DNA from 3 places in the Citrobacter sp. KH_055_1 genome. Region 1 is predicted to be linked to each of the others. Evidence: predicted binding sites of a transcription regulator. Region 1 holds the regulator's gene; each other region holds the start of a gene.
The links. The regulator CRP, encoded in region 1, controls carbon source genes, mostly activating them, when cyclic AMP is high. The targets are predictions, from matches to a motif close to ATGTGANNNNNNTCACAT.
Positions count from the first base shown of each region.

Region 2: bhsA (multiple stress resistance protein BhsA) is a predicted target of CRP. The motif match lies at 1,598-1,615, and genes of this name have one in related genera.
Region 3: AC3ITF_RS20685 (YjcB family protein) is a predicted target of CRP. The motif match lies at 3,810-3,827, and genes of this name have one in related genera.

Region 1 covers NZ_CM174473.1:354,804-360,305, forward strand. The annotation lists gene AC3ITF_RS01685 (YccS/YhfK family putative transporter) at 1-1,706, opposite strand, end outside; gene crp (cAMP-activated global transcriptional regulator CRP) at 1,758-2,390, opposite strand; gene AC3ITF_RS01695 (OsmC family protein) at 2,700-3,104, shown strand; gene AC3ITF_RS01700 (phosphoribulokinase) at 3,177-4,046, opposite strand; gene AC3ITF_RS01705 (YheU family protein) at 4,099-4,317, opposite strand; partial or broken gene AC3ITF_RS01710 (hydrolase) at 4,320-5,382, opposite strand; gene AC3ITF_RS01715 (NUDIX hydrolase) at 5,418-5,502, opposite strand, start outside.
Region 2 covers NZ_CM174473.1:2,732,616-2,738,117, reverse strand. The annotation lists gene AC3ITF_RS12885 (glycine zipper 2TM domain-containing protein) at 168-707, shown strand; gene comR (TetR family copper-responsive transcriptional repressor ComR) at 789-1,442, opposite strand; gene bhsA (multiple stress resistance protein BhsA) at 1,684-1,941, shown strand; gene ldtC (L,D-transpeptidase LdtC) at 2,029-2,994, opposite strand; gene mfd (transcription-repair coupling factor) at 3,147-5,502, opposite strand, start outside.
Region 3 covers NZ_CM174473.1:4,394,267-4,399,768, forward strand. The annotation lists gene ghxP (guanine/hypoxanthine transporter GhxP) at 1-343, opposite strand, end outside; gene soxR (redox-sensitive transcriptional activator SoxR) at 943-1,401, opposite strand; gene soxS (superoxide response transcriptional regulator SoxS) at 1,488-1,811, shown strand; gene AC3ITF_RS20680 (EAL domain-containing protein) at 1,814-3,400, opposite strand; gene AC3ITF_RS20685 (YjcB family protein) at 3,949-4,230, shown strand; gene AC3ITF_RS20690 (autotransporter outer membrane beta-barrel domain-containing protein) at 4,312-5,502, opposite strand, start outside.

The DNA of each region.
Region 1 (5,502 bases):
TTAAATCCTGGCTCCTGCATCGCCTGGTTCAGTGAGTTAAACAGCGTGTTATGCGCCTGGTTGACCCGCATACGCTGATACGCCAGCGGTGTGGCCTGTGGATCGTTGCTGAGGATCAGGCGAATAGCTTCCTGGTCAGCTTCCAGAGCGTCGTGGGCGTTTTTGCGCAGCAGGCCGCTTTGCCACTGTGGCCACAGCCAGAGCGTGCCGCCAAAGGCAATCAAACAGCCCAGCACCGTATCGACAAAGCGCGGCACAATAAACTGTTCTCCGTTCAGCGTCAGCAACTGCAGGGTATACACCGCCGTAACCGTAAACCCGACGGTGGCCCAGCCGTAGTTTTTGCGCATGATCAGATAGCTGACGAGGGTGATGACCAGCATGGCAGCCAGCGTAAACCCTTCCGGAATATGAAAGTGCAGCGTGACGCCGGCAATCACCAGCCCGACAAGCGTACCCAGCGAACGATGCAGAATGCGTACCCGCGTGGCACCGTAGCCATTTTGCGTGACGAACAGGACCGTCATCAGGATCCAATAAGGTTTGGGCAGGTGTAAGGCGCTGCCCATCAGGCTGGCGATGCTCAGCATGACGCTGATACGCCCGGCATTACGCAACGCGGGAGATTTCAGCGACAGATAGTTTTTCAGGGCCGGGAGTAACGGCAGGCGGCGCTGTTTGTCGGCCATTAAATCTCGGGCATACAGCGGACGCTGGGTGCGTAGCACGCGGGCAATGCGGCTAAAGTGCCAGTAGCAAAACTGCCCGACCGGGTTTTCCGGGTGCTGGTTGGCAATTTTCTCCAGCGTGCCAATCTGTTTTTCCATCGAAAAGCGTGTTGGTAAGCGGTGATACAGAATGTCATCTGCCAGTACGCGTAACCGGTCGGCGACGGTGCGCGCATTCCAGCGAATCACCTGTTCTGCATGACTGCGTTCGACCAGCTTCTGCACCTCTTCTGGTTGATGCAGGCTGACGGAAATATGCTCCTGCAAATCCAGCGCCTCCTGAAAGGCCCGTAGCAGGCGTTTGTACTCGTTGTTGTGATGCGCCGACAGCATATGCATTTGCTGATAGCACTGGGTGATCAGATCCACCGCTTTTTGCTGGCGAACCAGCAGCGGGGGCAGCGCTTTTTCGGGATCGACGTGCTGGGTTAGCAGGCTGTATTTCGCTTCACAGTAATCGGCCAGTTCGCGATATAACAGGCTGAGCGATTCGCGCAGCGGCTGCTCACGCCACAGCCAGAACCAGAACCAGTTGAACGCGCCGTACCACAAAGTTCCCAGCGCATAGATCAGCAGCGGTTCCCAGACCGGCATGTTGCCAGCCAGGCTTAGCGTGAAAATTGCCGCAATCAGTGAGGCGGGCAGCAGTCGTGCATGCAGCGGGCTTAACTCGGCGGTCACGCCGAGAACCAGCGTCAGGCCGGTAAGGATCAGCGGGAGCGCAATGCTTTCTGCCAGCAATAGCTGCATGATCAGGCTACATCCGGCAAACAGTGACGCGCCAATAACTAAGCGTTTAAAAAATCGCTTATGCGGGGTATCAAGACCGGCAATGTTGCAGCAGGCGGGGACGAGGGAGAATAGCAGTCCCAGATGAAGCTGACCGATGATAAGACCGACAGCCACGGGTAAACACAGCACCAGCGTTTGTCGTAGTGCGTAGTTGATCTCGGGGTGATAAATCAGTCTTCGCCACATCGGTGCAAACAAAAATGGCGCATTACCAGGTAACGCGCCATTTCGACGAGGTTAACGCGTGCCGTAGACGACGATGGTCTTACCGTGCGCGGAGATCAGGTTCTGATCTTCCAGCATTTTCAGGATACGACCAACGGTTTCACGGGAGCAGCCAACGATCTGGCCAATTTCCTGACGGGTGATTTTGATCTGCATGCCGTCCGGGTGGGTCATCGCGTCAGGTTGTTTCGCCAGGTTCAACAGGGTCTGGGCGATACGACCGGTGACATCCAGGAAGGCCAGGTTGCCTACTTTTTCGGACGTTACCTGCAGGCGACGAGCCATCTGAGAAGACAGGCGCATCAGAATATCCGGGTTAACCTGGATTAATTGACGAAATTTTTTGTATGAAATTTCAGCAACTTCACATGCGGTTTTGGCACGTACCCAGGCGCTACGTTCCTGGCCTTCTTCAAACAGGCCTAATTCACCAATGAAATCGCCCTGATTCAGATAAGAGAGGATCATTTCTTTCCCTTCTTCATCTTTGATCAGCACTGCCACTGAGCCTTTAACGATGTAATACAACGTTTCCGCTTTTTCACCCTGGTGAATCAGCGTGCTCTTCGATGGGTACTTATGAATATGGCAATGAGACAAGAACCATTCGAGAGTCGGGTCTGTTTGCGGTTTGCCAAGCACCATGCGCGGTTATCCTCTGTTATAAGCTGTCTCCAGAGTCAGAACACGACGCTGCCTCTGGGGTTGCAAAAATATGCTTCCCGCTACCTGGGAAAGGGGCTGCTAAAAAGTGAACTGCAGCCTGTAATGTGATGTCCTCTGCATACATGCAGTACGTCAATGTATTACTGTAGCATCCTGACTGTTTTAGCATAGCTTTCGCCGTGTGTCTCCTGGTGTCTCGCTTCAGCATGACTCAGGTCGCCTTCCGTTGCGAGAATTGTTATGTACGCGTAATCTGTCAGGAAAATTGAAACATTGGAGTTACGAAATATGCAAGCGCGTGTAAAGTGGGTTGAGGGGTTAACCTTCCTCGGTGAGTCCGCCTCAGGCCACCAAATCTTGATGGACGGTAACTCCGGTGATAAAGCGCCGAGCCCGATGGAAATGGTACTCATGGCTGCGGGTGGCTGTAGCGCCATTGATGTGGTGTCGATCCTGCAAAAGGGTCGTCAGGATGTGACCAACTGCGAAGTGAAGCTCACTTCCGAGCGTCGTGAAGAAGCGCCGCGTCTGTTTACCCATATTAATCTGCATTTCATCGTTACCGGCAACGATCTGAAAGACGCTTCGGTGTCTCGCGCCGTCGATCTCTCCGCGGAAAAATACTGCTCCGTGGCGCTGATGCTGGAAAAAGCGGTGAATATTACCCATTCCTATGAAGTGATTGCCGCGTAATCCCTGATGCCGGATGGATGATGTTGATTTGTAGGCCCGATAAGCGTAACGCCATCGGGCACTTCCCACGCTTTACTCGATTTTTTTGCCTTCCATCAGTCGCTGGACCAGCGGCAGCATAATCAATTCCATCGCCAGCCCCATCTTGCCGCCCGGCACCACTAATGTATTGATATGGGAAATGAATGAGCCCTGCAGCATCGCCAGCAGCCACGGGAAGTCGATGCCTTCCAGATTACGAAAATGAATCACTACAAAGCTTTCATCCAGTGACGGAATGCTTTTGGCGGCAAAAGGATTGGAGGTGTCGACGGTCGGTACACGCTGGAAGTTAATATGCGTACGGGAAAACTGCGGGGTGATGTAATTAATGTAGTCGTCCATTGAACGTACCACCGAATCCATTACCGCCTCGCGGGAGTGACCGCGCTCGCTGGTGTCGCGGGTCAGCTTCTGGATCCACTCCAGATTGACGATCGGTACCACGCCGACCAGCAGATCAACATGCCGCGCCACGTTTTGCTGCGGCGTCACCACGCCACCGTGCAGGCCTTCATAGAATAAGACGTCTGTGGGTTCAGGCAGCGGCTGCCACGGGGTAAACGTTCCCGGAACCTGATTCCACGGTACGGCTTCATCGTAGGTGTGCAGATATTTTCGTGACTGGCCTTTGCCGGTCTGGCCGTATTCGCTGAAGGTTTGTTCCAGCAGGCCGAAGTCGTTGGCTTCGGGGCCGAAGTAACTGATGTGTCGCCCGGCGTCGCGCGCTTTGCGGATCGCCATGTCCATCTCCGGACGGGTATAGCGGTGAAAACTGTCGCCTTCCACCTCGGCGGCGCGCAGATTTAACTGGGCGAAAATTTTACGAAACGCGAGGCTGGTGGTGGTGGTCCCCGCGCCGCTGGATCCTGTTACCGCAATCACCGGATGTTTGGCAGACATAATAACTCCATGGATAGGTTAGTTTTTATTATAGTCAGCCGCCGGCTGCGGGTTATTCGCGAAACTGTTTTCGCGGCATAATGTTGACCGTTTCATGCAGTTCTGACCATACCAGTACAGCTTCGCCAGATTGTAACTGGCGTCGGACGTCGGCGACTTTTTGTTCGAGCGAACGTTCATGTTCACCATAATCGGTGCCTTCGCGCAAGACAAAGCTTTCAATCAGATTGTCCAGCGCTTCAGGGGATAAGTCCTGCCAGGGGATCTGCATGATTATGCCTCCAGATACGTTGTCAGCCAGTCGGGGATACGGGATTCCAGCCACATCTCAGGATGGCGCAGCGTGCCGCTAATAAACCCGACGTGTCCACCGTGCTCGGTTAACTGATATTCCACCTGTGAGGGCAGATTTTCCGGTTTGGGGATCACGTGGTGATCCATAAAAGGATCGTCCTTGGCGTGAATAATCAGCGTCGGTTTGGCGATCAGGTTGAGTAGTGGCATGGCGCTACACTGACGATAATAGTCTATCGCATCGGCAAAACCGTGGATTTTGGCGGTGATCAGATCGTCAAAGTCACGAATGCGGCGCAGGGACTTCAGCTGTGCCAGGCTTACCGGCAGCGAGCCAGGATAAGCTTCGAGCTTACGCGAGGCATTGGCTTTTAACAGATTAAGCAGATAGCGCTGGTAAACGCGGGAGAACCCTTTTTCCATATGATAACTACAGGCTTCCAGCACGAAGGGGGCGGAGACAATAACCGCGGCATCAATCGGGATAGCGTTCCCTTCTTTGGCCAACAGGCAGGCCAGCATGTTGCCACCGAGCGAGTAGCCGACCGCTGCGGTTGGCACGCGGCCGAACTCGCGCTCCAGCCAGCGTAAAAACCAGGTACCGTCCTCGGTCTCACCGGAGTGATAAATGCGGTTCAGGCGATTCGGCTCGCCGCTGCAGCCGCGAAAATGCATCACCACGCCTAACCAGCCGCGTTTTTGCGCCGCCTCAATCAGACCGTGGGCGTACGGGCTGTTCAGGCTACCTTCCAGACCGTGAAAAACCACCAGACGCGGTTTGTGCTTCGCCTGATGCGGATCTTCACTCCATGCCAGATCGACAAAGTCGCCGTCGGGTAATTCCAGACGCTGCCAGTGGGCGTCGAACTTCACCTTACGGCGAATTAAACGCGGCAGCATGGTCTGCAGATGGCGATTACTGATCCCGCGCATCGGGCGGAATTCTCGCGAATCATCGGCAGGGAGATTCATTTCTGTTGGAGTGATTTCAACCATAACACCAGAGCAATTAATCATCGAAAACAGCAACTATACCGCGCACAGAGCCTGCGGGTTAGCCAATATGTGATTTTGTACTTATTCAGCCAGCAGGTTACGTGAGAAAAGATGAAAATCCACACCCGGTTTACGTCGCCACAGGCGGGCTTTCCGCGTGCCGGTG
Region 2 (5,502 bases), 2.4 Mb from region 1:
ATCGATGTGTGATGCCGGATGACGCTGTTCATCCGGCCCCTTCCTTAAGAGTTCTCTGAATCCTGCTGCTTTGCTTCCTTGTTCCGCTATTTTCATCCGTAATCTGATTGGCATTTTTCATCTCCTGTTGCAAAGTTGTTGCTAATAGCAAAAAAGGAGGAAGTCCCGTGAATAAATCAATGTTGGCGGGTATAGGGATTGGCGTAGCTGCTGCGCTGGGTGTGGCAGCAGTGGCCAGTCTTAACGTGTTTGAGCGTGGCCCACAATATGCACATGTTGTCTCTGCGACCCCGATTAAAGAAACGGTAAAAACGCCGCGTCAGGAATGCCGTAACGTGACGGTTACCCACCGTAAACCGGTGCAGGATGAAAATCGTATTGCGGGTTCAGTGCTGGGCGCTGTTGCGGGTGGGGTTATCGGTCATCAGTTTGGCGGCGGACGCGGTAAAGATATTGCCACCGTTGCAGGGGCATTAGGTGGCGGTTATGCCGGGAACCAGATCCAGGGTTCGATGCAGGAAAACGATACTTACACCAGTACGCAGCAGCGCTGTAAAACAGTGTATGACAAATCGGAAAAAATGCTGGGTTACGACGTGACCTACAAAATTGGCGATCAGCAGGGCAAAATCCGCATGGATAAAGACCCTGGCTCGCAAATCCCACTGGATAACAACGGCCAGTTGGTGCTGAATAACAACGCGTAAAATAGTCTTGCTCTGTACATTAATTAGCCCCCCATTCGCTCAGGCTGGGGGGCTTTTTTTATCAGAAGGTTAATGCGGAGTTCAGGCCAGAGGCGCGGTTTCTTCTTTCAGCAGTTCAGGCCACAGACGCAGCGTGGTCCGGGTTATCTGCATCAATTTCTCAAAAGTTGCCCCTTCGCGGGCGCTGATCGACATGCCTTGTAAAATACAGTTCAGAAATTCGGCCAGTTTCTGCGGATCGCAGTGTGCCGGAATTTCGCCATGTTGCTGGCGCTGGCGAAGAAACTGGGTCAGCGTTTGCTCCTGCATGGCATGGCGGGATTTCACCGTGTGCGCAATATCGCGAGAAGAGGCGGCAAGCGTTGCGGAGGTATTAATCATAAAACATCCTGCCGGGGTGTCTTTGCTAGTGAAGCAGGTGGCGATTGCCGTGAAATAGTCTTCCAGCGCACAGGTGAGGCTTTTTTCTTCGCAAAAGAGTTGGGCTTCGTGCTTTGCAGCGAAGCAGGTGATGTAGCGGTCCAACACGGCACGAAATAACCCTTCCTTATTGGTGAATTCCGCATACAGCGTGGGCGCTTTGGCACCGGTTGCTTCCACGAGATCGGCGAGCGAGGTCGCTTCATATCCGTGCTGCCAGAAGAGTGTCATGGCCTTATCAAGCGCGGCTTCCCTGTCGAACACTTTTGGTCGGCCACGGCTTTTTTTTGCACAACCTGTCGTTTCAGTTGTCATGGTGCCGTCGTACCTGGTTGGGTTTATTGAACAATCATTATAAAAATATTTGCCCACACTCTCCAGTGTATTCACGATAAAAATAATTTGTTTCTATTGATATGAAAAATAAGACCTTTGTATTTTATATAACGATCGTTATAAAAAACATTGACGTGTGACCTGGATCACATCTATGATTTCCCTATCGATCGTTAAGTTAATCTTTTCGACAGACATTCATCTGCATAAGGTCACTATTATGAAAAACGTAAAAACGCTGCTACTTGCTACGGTTCTGAGCTCACTTTCATTTGCCAGCTTTGCCGCTGTAGAAGTTCAGGCCACGCCTGAAGGCCAACAGAAGGTAGGGATTATCTCTGCGAATGCGGGGACTAACTTAGGTTCTCTGGAAGATCAACTGGCGCAGAAAGCAGATGAAATGGGGGCGAAATCGTTCCGTATTACCTCTGTGACCGGTCCTAACACTCTTCATGGTACAGCGGTAATCTACAAATAAGTTTTAACCCATCGCAATGCCACTGCGAGTTAACTAAAAAAACCCCCGCGGAATAACATCCAGCGGGGGTTTTTTATGGGCAACCGTTTACAGTGACTGCTGACTGACGTCGTGATGACGCGTTACGTCTACCGGCATCCCGGAACGCAGTTCCATAGCGTGTTCCATGACGGAGGCATCCGTTTGTGCTGCATTCTTAAACGTCTTCATCGACGCGTTCAGTACGATCGGCAGCACCTGCGGATCGTCATCAATATTTTCCGACAGCGGCTGATGCACTTCTACGAGGCGCACGCCGTTGGGTTCAACAGAGGCTTTGATTGGCGTGTTGATAATATTGACCTTGGTACCTGGCGTAACCTGACGGAATAAGGTTTCAATATCACCGTCGCGCAGGCGAATACAGCCAGAGCTGACGCGCATACCGATACCAAAATCAGCGTTGGTACCGTGAAGTAAATAGACTCCACCGTAAGCCGCCAGGCGGATGGCATGATGACCCATCGGGTTATCCGGACCCGCAGGGACGACGGCAGGCAGGTCGATACCATTGGCTTTGTAACGGGCGCGGATATTGGCCGTTGGGGTCCAGGTCGGGTTGGCTCGTTTATCAGAGATACTGGTTACCATGGTGGGGGTCAGGGTATCTCCGCCCAGTTGACCAATACCAATCGGATACACGGTCACCGAATTTTTACCTGGGTGATAATAGTACAGACGCAACTCGGCAAGATTAATCACAATCCCTTCGCGCGGGGCATCCGGTAGCAGGGTTTGCAGCGGAATGGTTAATACGCTACCGGCTCTTGGCACGAAAGGGTCGACGCCAGGATTAGCCTGTAGCAGCGCTAAAAAACCCACATTGTACTTTTTCGCAATGGCTTCCAGTGAACCGCCGTTATCTTCGACAACGTGTACGGTATTTTCACCCACCAGTCTGCTTCCTGGCGGAGGCAGCGGCCAGGTGTTCGCCTGGGCCGGAAGCGCCAGCGCAAGAGACGCGGCAAGCGTAAAATACGTCAGCCAGCGAGAGAATTGCTTATTGTTTAACATTGCCATAAGTCCATTGTTTTTACGTGGTTTTTATCATGTAAAAGTAAACAGGAATTATGGCGGTTTGCTGTGTCGGGAAGTGCAGGGAAGTGCAAAGAGTTTGTAAATTCAACTGGCCGGGTGCGTACGGTGAACTGCACCCGGCCTGATGGCTATGCTACGGCGTTTTCTTCCAGTTGGCGCATAAACTGACGCACCCACTCCATACGCGTTTTACGGTCAGCAAGGTCCTGAATAAACTTCAGGCGCGTGGGACCGTCCAGGCGGAAGTGCTGTGGTTGTTTTTGCAGCAAACCGATCAGCCACACTGGGTTGACGTGGTTTTTCTCTGCAAATTCAATGGTACCGCCTTTTTCATTACCCTCGAGCTTTCTGATACCCAGCTTTTGCGCCTGCTGGCGCAGACGGGCAATATCCAGCAGCGTGCGGGCAGGATCGGGCAGCAGGCCAAAGCGGTCGATTAGCTCGACCTTGATCTCTTCCAGTTCATTTTCACCCTTTGCACTGGCAATGCGTTTATAGAATGACAGTCGCGTGTTCACATCGGGAATGAAATCATCCGGCAACAGCGACGGCATGCGCAGTTCCACTTCGGTTTGTTGACTGGTGAGATCTTCCAGCGACGGCTCACGCCCTTCTTTGAGCGCATCCACCGCGTTCTCCAGCAGCTCCATATACAGCGAGAAACCGATGGTTTCCATTGAGCCGCTCTGGTCTTCACCCAGCAGTTCGCCTGCCCCGCGAATCTCGAGGTCGTGGGTCGCCAACGCAAAACCTGCACCCAAATCTTCCAGTGAGGCAATGGCTTCGAGGCGTTTTTGTGCGTCGGTGGTCATGGCTTTCGGGTGCGGTGTCAGCAGCCAGGCGTAGGCCTGGTGATGCGAGCGTCCCACGCGACCACGTAGCTGATGCAGCTGCGCCAGACCGAAGTGGTCCGCACGTTCGATGATAATCGTGTTGGCAGTCGGAATGTCGATCCCGGTTTCGATAATGGTGGTACACACCAGCACGTTAAATCGCTGGTGGTGGAAATCGTTCATCACGCGTTCCAGCTCGCGCTCGCGCATCTGTCCATGCCCGATGGCAATACGCGCTTCCGGCACCAGTTCTGCCAGCCTGTCGGCAGTTTTCTGGATGTTCTCAACGTCGTTGAACAGATAATAGACCTGACCGCCACGCAGCACTTCACGCAGAATGGCTTCGCGTACCACCAGATTGTCATACTCGCGTACAAAGGTTTTGACCGCCAGACGGCGGGCGGGCGGCGTGGCAATGATCGACAGATCGCGCATACCGCTCATCGCCATATTCAGCGTGCGAGGGATCGGCGTTGCGGTTAGCGTCAGAATATCCACGTCAGCGCGCATCGCTTTGATTCGCTCTTTATGCCGCACGCCGAAGCGGTGCTCTTCATCGACGATCAGCAGACCTAAATCTTTTAGCTTCACATCGCTTTGTAGCAGTTTGTGGGTACCGATAAGAATATCGATTTTACCTTCAGCGACCTGCTCCAGGATCTGCGCTTGCTCTTTGGCGCTACGAAAACGCGACAACATCTCAATGCGTACCGGCCAGTTGGCAAAGCGGTCACGGAAGTTGTCGAAGTGCTGCTGAGCAAGCAGGGTGGTCGGTACCAGTACGGCGACCTGTTTGTGGTTCTCGACGGCGAGGAAGGCGGCGCGCATCGCAACTTCGGTTTTACCGAAGCCAACGTCGCCGCAGACTAGTCGATCCATCGCCAGCGGCTGACACATATCGCTGAGTACCGCGTTAATGGCCTGCGCCTGATCGGGGGTGGTTTCAAACGGGAAGCTGTCGCAAAACAGCTGATACTGTTCGCGGTCATGCTTAAAGGCAAAGCCTTCTTTCGCCGCACGCTGGGCGTAGATGTCCAACAGTTCTGCTGCCACATCGCGCACTTTCTCGGCGGCTTTTTGCCGCGCACGTGACCAGGCGTCACCGCCGAGTTTATGCAGCGGCGCATTTTCTTCTGCACCACCGGCGTAACGGCTGATTAAATGTAATGACGACACGGGTACATACAGTTTGGCGTCGTTGGCGTAGGTGAGCATCAGGTATTCAGCGGTGATACCGCCTGCTTCCAGCGTGGTCATGCCGGCGTAGCGCCCCACGCCGTGCTCCAGATGCACCACCGGCTGACCGGGGTGCAACTCCGCCAGGTTGCGGATTAAGGTATCGGGGTTGATGGTGCGACGCGAATCCTGACGACGGCGCGCCACGCGCTCGCCGAGGAGATCGCTTTCGCAGATCAGCGCCAGATTACGTTTGCTATCAATAAACCCGTGTTCCGCCGAGCCAATCATCAGATAACGACCGGCATCGACCGCTTCATCGAGGCGCAAAATGCGCTTCGGCGCAATCTTGATACGGGCGAGCAGTTCACCGAGAGCTTCGCGACGGCCTTCACTTTCTACCGAGAAAATCACCGGACCGGTAAAGGCTTCAAGGAACTTACGTAATGCGTCCAACGGCGCTTTTTGCTGCGCC
Region 3 (5,502 bases), 730 kb from region 1:
ACACCGCACCCAGCGCCACTGGCACGCTAATATGCTGCCCCAGCACCAGGCTAAATGCGGTAAACGCCGTCAGCGAGATAGCGCAACCAATCGCCAGCGGCAGGTTTGCCCACAGGCCCATTACAATAGAACCCACGCCTGCTACCAGGCAGGTCGCTACGAAAACTGCAGCCGGTGGGAACCCGGCTTTACCCAACATCCCCGGAACCACAATGACGGAGTAGACCATTGCCAGAAACGTCGTTAATCCGGCAACGACTTCCTGACGAACGGTACTGCCGCGGTGCGAAATTTTAAACCAGGCGTCGAGTGAGCCGCCGGTACGCGCTGAAGGCGTAGACATAGAAAACATCCCCTGAGAGTTTATTTTTCGTCAATATGCGTGATGGACAATCCACTGCCTGCTAAACGTTTTCTCCATGTGCCAGGTTTGCGCCAAAAGGGGTGTCGCAAAAAAGCAAACGTTTAGCTTCACGCATAAAAAACGGGTGGTAAAAAAAAGCAAACGATTATCCTGCGATCATACGGCGGTTTTCAACAGAACTTTGCCGCTTTTTATGCATTTCTTCTTATAGCGCACAAGAAATAGCCAACCGATGCGCAAACGTTATCGTTAATGCGCAATCTGGCAACAAATTTCGCTGGGTTATTGCAACATGCGCTACTATTTCAGGCGCAAAGTCGCACAGGAAAACAGGTGAAGATGCAGGAAAAATTTCGGCTAAAAAACCGCCAATTGACTGGCAATTGTCCTGGGGTGACTTACAATTACTTTATCAACACAGACCGGAACCTCCACTACGTGCTCGACTGAGGGGTGTTGATGTCGGGGGAAACCCTCCCGTGAACCAGCGGGATAGAGTGAAAGACAAAGACCGGAACCAAACTAAAGCGCCCAGTTGTGGCGCTTTAGTTTTATACCCATCACCGGTTTCAAACTCATCAATCATCTTCCAGCAATCGCGCCCCAGTCCCCTGCTCACCAAGCTGATCGCCTGGGTTACGCAACGGACAATCACTGCGTGACAAACAGCCGCAGCCAATACAGCCGTCCAGCTCATCGCGTAGTGCCACCAGAGTATGAATGCGTCGGTCAAGCTCTTCGCGCCATTGTGAAGAAAGCTGCCTCCACTCCTTCGCACTGAGCGAGTGGCCTTCGGGTAATACGCCCAACGCATCACCAATTGTTGCCAGCGGAATACCAATCCGTTGAGCAATCTTGATGATGGCCACATAACGCAGCACATCTCGTTTGTATCGACGCTGATTACCGCTATTGCGCATGCTGCTGATTAACCCTTTGCTTTCATAGAAATGCAGGGTCGATACTGCCACGCCGCTACGCTTTGCCACTTCACCAGGGGTGAGCAGCGCTTTAATCCGGGGTAATTTCTTTTCCATAAATCGCTTTACCTCAAGTTAACTTGAGGAATTATACTCGCCGACAGACAAAACGACGAATCGAATACTGAGAAAGAGGCTGCCATATGTCCCATCAGCAAATTATTCAGACACTTATTGAATGGATTGATGAACATATCGACCAACCGCTGAATATCGAAGCGGTCGCGAAAAAATCAGGTTATTCAAAGTGGTATTTACAGCGAATGTTCCGTACGGTGATGCGCCAGACGTTAGGCGACTATATTCGTCAGCGTCGACTGCTGCTGGCCGCCGTTGAGCTACGCAATACTGAGCGACCTATTTTTGATATTGCGATGGATCTCGGCTATGTATCGCAACAAACATTCTCACGTGTGTTCCGCCGCGAGTTTGATCGAACCCCCAGCGACTATCGCCATCGTTTGTAGAATTATTGCCCGCCCTGCGTCAGTATGGCGGGCGAGCGCTTAACCCAGTGCATGAACTCCTGCGGCGGCAATGCTTTCGCAAAGTACCATCCCTGACAAAACTGTACGCCGCGCTCCAGCAGCCAGCTGATTTGATCCGCTGTTTCGACCCCTTCTGCAATTGTCTTCAGGTGTAAACTTTGCGCCATTTCGATGATATGTTCGGCAATCATGTGGCTGGTACTGTTGGTGGTCAGCGTACTGATAAACGATTTATCGATCTTCAGAATATCCACATTCAACGAAGACAGATTGTGCAGATTGGAATACCCAGTCCCAAAATCATCAAACGCGACTTCATAACCCGCCTGACGAAATGCCTGAATAACCGGGGTCATCTTCTGCAAATCAATAAATCCGCGCTCGGTGACTTCAACCTTAATTTGCTGCGAACGTACAGAGTAGTCGCGTGATTTTTCAGCAATCAGCGCGATCAGCCGGGATGAATGAAAGTCGGAGGCAGAGAGATTTATTGAGATGTAAAGCTGAGGGTGTGCTGACAGAAAATAGCCCAAATCGTTGAACACTTCTTCGACCACATAATCCGTTATCTTCTCAATCATCCCTTCCTTTTCCGCCAGCGGAATGAATTCTGTCGGACTCATGACCTCACCTTTGCAACCGGGCCAGCGCAACAGCGCCTCGGCCCCAACGCATTGACCATTTTTGATATCAATGATCGGCTGGTAATGCAGGCAAAGCTGGCGTTTTTTGAGCGCGCGTTTTAACAGACGGCGAGGAGAATAGTATTGTTGGCGCGTACGCCACCACATCAATAGGATCAGGATGCTACAGATCACGCCGAAAGGGAGCGTTAATACAGCTTCATGATAGAAATTCTGATCAACGCGATCGTCCGTGGTCGACACAATAACCGCAATGGGCCGCTTTTCTGAATGCACGATGGTATAGAAACGATCGTCTTGCTGGAATGTCGGGGCATCGCCGCGTACCAGCGGCAGTAATTGCGCAACGTTTGACCCTTCACTGGCAGAGAAAAAGCTATCTGTTACCGTATCATAGACACCCCAGGCGAGGTCCGGATCATCAGACATGACCTCGCTGTAGGATAAAGGATTGATAACGACAACGTAGTTTCCTCTTTGCATATACGTCATTCTGTAGCCAGAAAAAAACGGCGTATCGCGATAGTAATAAATGGAGATGTCCGGCGTCCGCTTATAGTCAGCGGTGGGCATAATATATGAGGCTGGCGGCACCATCGACGTTGAGCACAAAAAATGATCGCCCTGCGCATAAATGAGATCGCTGATATATAAACGCCCACGAATAATATTCAGCATACTTTTTTGATGCGCCGGGGTACACATCTCCCCTTGATACAGTTGTGCCATATCACGCGCGAGATCGGCTTGCTGGATCACCAGCTCTGTTTTATTGAGGGCCAGCTGCGCAAAAGTGCGGAGTTGATTGCGGGTTTCGGACGTCGCCCTGACATGAGCAAACCATAACGCCAGTACCACGGGGAGCAATACCACCGTGAGTGTTCCAAGGAACCTCAGCGTCTTACGTCGCGCACTGTGAGTCATGTCAGCCCTATTTCCCTGTATCGTATATGCCAGTACCCATCAAGGCAGGATGCTATAAACGCCGGCTAGTTAAGTTGTATGAATCTATCAACATTCGCAACCGCCGTCTCTATGTAAAAGTCTGATAATAGCGGATGATGATATTCTTTTTCCGTAAGGCAAACTTAAAGTTAAGCTTATTTGAAAATAGCACACTGTAAAAGTCGTAATGTTTTATACGCGTTATACGGGCTTCGCATAAAAAATACATAAATTTTTTTAAAGATTAATTTAGGATAAAGATAACAAGCAGCGTAAATACACCTTCTATTACGAATGATGCATTCGCTCACCACATCCTATAACCACAATTAAATAAAGGCTATTAACCAATAAAAAGAGCGTCCCGCACTGGTGAACAAACGAACAGATGTGATATAGTTCACAAAAATCATGTAACAGAAACAGTGTTTCATTGATGTGCATGCCCGCCGATAGCCAGAGTGCCACACCTGTTGTGAACAACCCCGTGCTGTCCTGGGCATCAAGACTTTTTGAGGACGTTTTTCATGGCAACAATAACAACTGGCGTAGTTCTTCTGCGGTGGCAACTGCTGAGCGCAGTGCTGATGTTTTTAGCCAGCACGCTCAATATCCGTTTTCGTAAATCAGATTATATTGGCCTGGCCGTTATCAGCAGCGGTTTAGGGCTGGTTTTCGCCTGCTGGTTTGCAACCGGATTGCTCGGCATCACCCTGATGGACGTGTCCGCTATCTGGAATAACATCCAGTCTGTGATGGTAGAAGTGATGAGCCATACGCCGCCAGAGTGGCCGATGGTATTAAACTGATCAAAAGAAAGCGTCCGACTGAACTAAAATTTCAATCGGACGCTTATTTTTAGGTTAAGTGAACCCATTCAAAGCTATGAACTACCACTCCATACGGAAACCCGCGTTAACCTGCCAGTTCATATCAATGTCACCTCCCGCCGATCTTTCCAGATCAACATACAACCGGGAGTTATTGTTCTGAGTGAGATGGATATTGGTACCTATACCATAGTTGATCCAGGAGTCACTTCCCCCTTCGCTCACTTTCAGTGCGGCATCTTTACCCCAAACGGTGACATCACGATCGCCAGCAAACTCATGCAGCAAATCCAGCTTCACGTAAATATCGCTATCCGGGCGCGATTCAAACCGATAACCTCCGCGCAATCCAACACGGCCAATAACGCTGTCTATATCGTTTTGACGGACTTTCAACCCACTACTGGTGGTGTAACTGGCCTCATCCAGATAGGTATACACGAGCTGACCTTGCGGTTCGATAAACGTAGAGTTTCCTAAGCTAAACTCGCGACCGTATTCTGCGCTGGCACTGATTGACCATGTGCTGCTATCTGCAAAGCCAGAGTTGCCGTATGTGTTCCTGTAATTGAAGTCACTTTCATGGCGGCTATATTTCAACACCAGATCCAGGTAATCTTGTTTCTCTGGGCGATTCCATGCAGCATAAAGTGAACCACCGTAGTTCTTGTTATCGCCAGTACCATAAGTGAAGTCGGCATTGCCTCTCATGTAATGCGCGGCAATCCCTCGCGTCCAGACAGACGATTCGCCTTCGTCTTTGTTGTCATAACCGAGTTGCCAGAAGCTATACAGGTTTTTGAAGTAGCTCCCAGTATCACTCTCTATTTCACCACCTTTATAGCGTATCCACAGACCATTTTGCTGCTGATCCTGGCGGAGTTCGCCTAAACGCTTATTCAGGCTGTCGATTTCAAGACGAGCGGTCGCCATTGCGTAGTTCAGCCCAGCATTGGCGATCACGGTGTTACTACCTGCGCTGGCTTTCGTCGAAACACCCGTGATATACCAGTTGGTACCGTACTGGCTTTGCGGATCGCCTTCACGGATATCAGAACGCAGCAGTGGTTTATAGTCATACACATACTCGTTCGTAATATCGACTTTATCGTACGCTTCGAATGTCACATTACTTGCCGCATCGGCAACCCAGATATCTTCCTTCAAATCAGTGAGCTTGTTGATATTCAACGCTTCAATCGCATGTGTACCGCCGGTACTACTTTTGACAACTTCAATGAAGTCGCTGCC